Regions from separate parts of the Alteromonas gilva genome, predicted to be linked through region 2. Evidence: predicted binding sites of a transcription regulator. Region 2 holds the regulator's gene; the other holds the start of a gene.
What was found. Region 2 encodes NrdR, which represses ribonucleotide reductase genes. Its sites were predicted from a motif close to AAACACNANATNTNGTGTTT; they were not measured.

Region 1 (2,403 bases), on a different contig from region 2:
AAGGCTTCGCCACCACGAATAGGGCTGCCCAGCGCACGTATACGGCCGGCATTAACACCAATACCGGCACGCTGACTCACGTACTTCACAATGGCACTGGCGGTGGCGTTAATCGAATCCAGGCTGTCGCCGGTTTCAATTAACACGCATGAACTAAACTGACGGGTAGGGGTACGTACGCCCGACATAATAGGCGTTGGTAACGACAGCTTAAACGTAGATGTCGCATCGTAAAAACGGCGGATATAGCCAAGACGCGTATCTTTAGGGTAATTAGCAAACAGGCAAGCGGCGACTAAAATGTAAAGAAACTGCGCACTTTCATAAATCTCACCGGTTACACGGTTTTGCGCCAGGTATTTCCCTTCCAGTTGCTTAACGGCGGCATAACTGAAGTTCATGTCACGCCAGTGATCGATATAGCTATCCATCTCGGCGAATTCTTCTGCCGTGTAATCTTCCAGCAGGTGGGTATCGTATTTGCCCATATCAACCATACGCGCCACGTGGCTGAACAACTTAGGGGGTTCAAAGCGGCCAAAGGCTTTTTTGCGTAAGTGGAAAATCGCTAAACGTGCCGCCAGATACTGGTAGTCGGGCGCATCTGTAGAGATCAGATCTGCCGCTGACTTGATTAGCGTTTCATGAATTTCGGCGGTTTTAATCCCGTCGTAAAACTGTATGTGGGCTTTGATTTCTACTTGAGAAACCGAAACATTCTGCAACCCTTCGGCGGCCCAGGTAATGACTTTATGGATTTTCTCAAGATCGATGGGCTCTTGTTCACCATTACGTTTGGTGACGGATAAATTGTTATTCATTTTAATGGCCGTTTGTCAGTTAGCGCTGGTGTTGTGGCATGAATATCATGCCAGTATCGTATTCAATAGTGTCTTGCGAAACGATCAAGCTGCGATCGCTTCGTACCGTGATTGCTTAATTCGCCTGTGAGTTACCTGTTCAGTCGAATATTTAAACAAGACTGCTACGGGACAAACACAAGATAGTGAGGTTTTGGGTTTAATGCAACCCAATATCTGGTGCTTAATTCACCGATCAAACAAAGCCAGTCTTTAGGTTAGTATTGACTAACTGTTAACGGTTGAACTAAGCAATATTTGCCTGAATGCAAGCTGTTTAATTTATTTTTATGATTACTTAAAACAATTTATTCAGATAATTCTCTGCTTATAAATTTACGATATATGGTGCTTTGTTAGATGTACTAGCACTATATATAGTGTTTTTGCTTATAGCTTTTCACAATGCAGTATGTAGTTCACATCCAGATTTCGCTGCGACAACACAAACTGTTGGTTAAACGGGTCAAAATGTAACCCAGTAGCAGATCGGGTGACCAGATCCGCACGATCAGCCGAGCGAATAAGTTCGGACGGCTTAATAAAACGCTGGTACTGGTGCGTACCTTTTGGTACCCACTGAAGCAGGTATTCAGCTGCAACGATACCCATAAGGTAGGATTTAACATTACGATTCAGGGTTGAAAAGAACACCTTACCGCCTGGTTTAACCAACTGTGCACAACTGCGAATGATCGACTCGGGGTCGGGCACATGTTCAAGCATCTCCATGCATGTCACAACGTCATATTGTCCGGCTTGCTCGGTGGCGAGTTGCTCTGCACTCACGCAGCGATAATCAACGCTAACGCCGCTTTCGAGACTATGAAGTCTGGCAATCTCCAGCGATGCGTCGGCCATATCGATGCCTGTGACCCTGGCACCACGGCCGGCCAGAGCCTCTGCCAGAATACCGCCGCCACAACCTACGTCGAGCACCTTTTTGTCGAACAAGCCCTGGCTGTGTTCTTCGATATAAGAAAGGCGTAACGGGTTGATGGCATGCAGCGGTTTAAACTGACCTTCAGGATCCCACCAGTGGGCAGCAATCTGTGAAAACTTGTCAATTTCGGTGTGATCTACGTTGTTATTTAAATCAGAATTTAAATCAGACATGAGCGGGTATTTACAGTAGTTGTAATAAAAAACACCGTTACATTAACCCAAAATAACCATCCACACATCGCTTATTTACCCAGACTTTTCCTAATAGCGCAAAAAATAAACGCTTAACGGCCTTGCCGACGATGTGATGTATTATTCACTACATAATTGCTGATTTGGGTGGTAAACTCATTGATTAATTAGAAGACCCCCAATGTGTGATAGCCGGGTTGTGAGGCGCTGGATAGCGCTGAGCTGGATGCTGTTACCACAAACCTATAATAAGGGACCAAACAGTTTATGACTGATAACGCCAAAGAAATTCTCCCCGTTAATATAGAGGAAGAGCTAAAAACGTCGTATCTGGACTATGCGATGAGCGTTATCGTCGGGCGTGCATTGCCTGACGTACGTGATGGTTTAAAACCAGTACACCGCC
Region 2 (2,403 bases):
CCTTCGACCCACAGCTCATTGATACCCCGCGAGCCCAGCTCACTAAGCACGGCATTGAGATCTGTTTTGCCCGCCGGCGAGTGCGGTGCAGTAAACTGTTCGACGGCCGCAGCAAAACCCGTTTGCACATGACTATTGACCAGCAATACCGGATGCCCATCATTAAACATTTGCCTCTGCGGCGACAGCTGTTGCTGTGAGTCAATCACCACCCGCAGTGGCTGACGCACAATTGCCAGCGGATAGTCTGTTATTCGCGCCTGCTCCGGACGTACCAACAAACTCGGCTCATCTTTGCTGACCGTGCCACTGCCGGTAATAATGGCGCAGCTTTGCGCTCTGAAACGCTGCACATCGCGCCGTGCTGCCGGCCCCGTGATCCATTGACTGTTGCCATTAGCCAGGGCGATTTTACCGTCCAGACTGCTGGCCAGTTTGACCCTCACCCAGGGTAAGCCAGTTTCCATACGTTTTATAAAGCCCGGGTTAAGCGCTTTTGCCTGCTGAGTCAGCACGCCCTGGGTAACGGCAATGCCAGCGGCTTCAAGACGGGCAATACCACGTCCACTGACCTGTGGATTAGGATCTGTCATCGCCACGACCACCCTGGCTACCTGCGCAGTTACAAGAGCCTCAGCGCAAGGCGGCGTTCTGCCTGTATGACTGCAGGGTTCCAACGTTACATAAGCGGTAGCGCCGGCCGCATTATCGCCGGCCGCTCTTAATGCGTGGACTTCTGCGTGGGGGGTACCCGCCTGAATGTGATACCCCTCACCGATAGCCTGATTATTTTTGACAATGACGCAGCCAACACGGGGATTGGGAGAAGTGGTATAACGGCCCCTGGCCGCCAGCTGAACAGCTCGCGCCATCCAGTATTCATCGGTTTTTAAAAGAGGGGTTGGCGTAACATGGGACATGGGAACTAATCCCCGAGTCTGGCTATCTCTTCACCAAACTCTTTAATATCTTCAAAGGAGCGATAAACCGAGGCAAAGCGCACATAAGCCACTTTATCGAGCTCTTTCAGGGCATCCATAATCAGGTTGCCTAAAAACGCGCTCTCGACTTCCCGTTCACCGGTGGCACGCAGCGTGGACTTTAACTGTAACACACATTGCTCGACTTTTTCGGTGCTGACCGGCCGCTTTTCGAGCGCCCGTTGCAAACCTGCCCGCAGTTTCTCTTCGTTAAATGGCTCGCGGGTGCCGTCGCGCTTAATCACTCGCGGCATCACCAGTTCGGCGCTTTCAAAGGTTGTAAAGCGTTCATGGCAATCGGCACATTCGCGGCGCCGACGCACCTGATGGCCCTCAGCAACTAAGCGAGAATCGATAACTTTGGTTTCTTCTGCCGAGCAGAACGGGCAATGCATTAAACGCTCCTGTAAAGCTTATGGCCCGACGCTCAATATCGGGCCTGCGTGCGGCGGTATCAAGCCTGTTAAGCGTAAACCGGAAAGCGTGAACACAGCTCAATTACTTCCTGTTGAACACGACGTTCAACACTTTCATCGCCCAGATTGTCCAGTACATCACAAATCCAGTTGGCAACCTGTCTGGCTTCATCTGCGCCAAAACCGCGACGGGTAATAGCCGGGGTACCAATGCGCAGACCGCTGGTCACAAAGGGAGAACGGGGATCTTTAGGGACGGAGTTTTTATTCACGGTAATATTGGCGCGACCCAGTGCGGCATCGGCGTCTTTGCCGGTGATATCTTTATCGATAAGATCCAACAGGAACAAGTGGTTATCAGTGCCGTTAGAGACAATTTTATAGCCGCGTTCCTGCATCACACTAACCATCGCCTTGGCATTGGTTACCACCTGCTGCTGGTACGTCTTAAAATCAGGCTCAAGCGCTTCTTTGAAGGCTACCGCCTTGGCGGCAATAACGTGACACAGAGGACCGCCCTGGTTACCCGGGAACACCGAACTGTTGAATTTTTTGTACAGGGTTTCATCACCACAGGCCGACAGGATCAAACCACCACGAGGACCCGCTAATGTTTTATGTGTTGTAGTGGTTACCACGTGTGCATGCGGCAGTGGATTTGGATAGACACCGGCCGCAATCAAGCCCGCCACGTGCGCCATATCAACCATCAGATAGGCACCCACTTTGTCAGCGATTGCGCGGAAACGCTGCCAGTCAACAATGCCTGAATAAGCAGAGAAGCCACCGATGATCATCTTTGGCTTATGCTCTTGTGCTAATGCTTCAACCTGATCGTAATCGATTTCGCCGGTTTCTTCATTCAGGCCATACTGCACCGCGTTGTAAGTTTTGCCAGAAAAGTTAACGTGAGCGCCGTGCGTCAGGTGGCCACCTTCAGATAAGCTCATGCCCAGTACGGTGTCGCCAGCATCGAGTAGTGCCATGAATACGGCTGAGTTTGCCTG

Region 1: a site for NrdR is predicted at 1,027-1,046, ahead of nrdA (class 1a ribonucleoside-diphosphate reductase subunit alpha). Genes of this name have one in related genera too.

Annotation. Positions count from the first base shown of each region.
Region 1 is NZ_JAQQXP010000001.1:2,355,028-2,357,430, reverse strand. Features, by position in the region: gene nrdA (class 1a ribonucleoside-diphosphate reductase subunit alpha) at 1-821, opposite strand, end outside; gene ubiG (bifunctional 2-polyprenyl-6-hydroxyphenol methylase/3-demethylubiquinol 3-O-methyltransferase UbiG) at 1,251-1,976, opposite strand; gene gyrA (DNA topoisomerase (ATP-hydrolyzing) subunit A) at 2,265-2,403, shown strand, end outside.
Region 2 is NZ_JAQQXP010000003.1:500,530-502,932, reverse strand. Features, by position in the region: gene ribD (bifunctional diaminohydroxyphosphoribosylaminopyrimidine deaminase/5-amino-6-(5-phosphoribosylamino)uracil reductase RibD) at 1-920, opposite strand, end outside; gene nrdR (transcriptional regulator NrdR) at 926-1,375, opposite strand; gene glyA (serine hydroxymethyltransferase) at 1,444-2,403, opposite strand, start outside.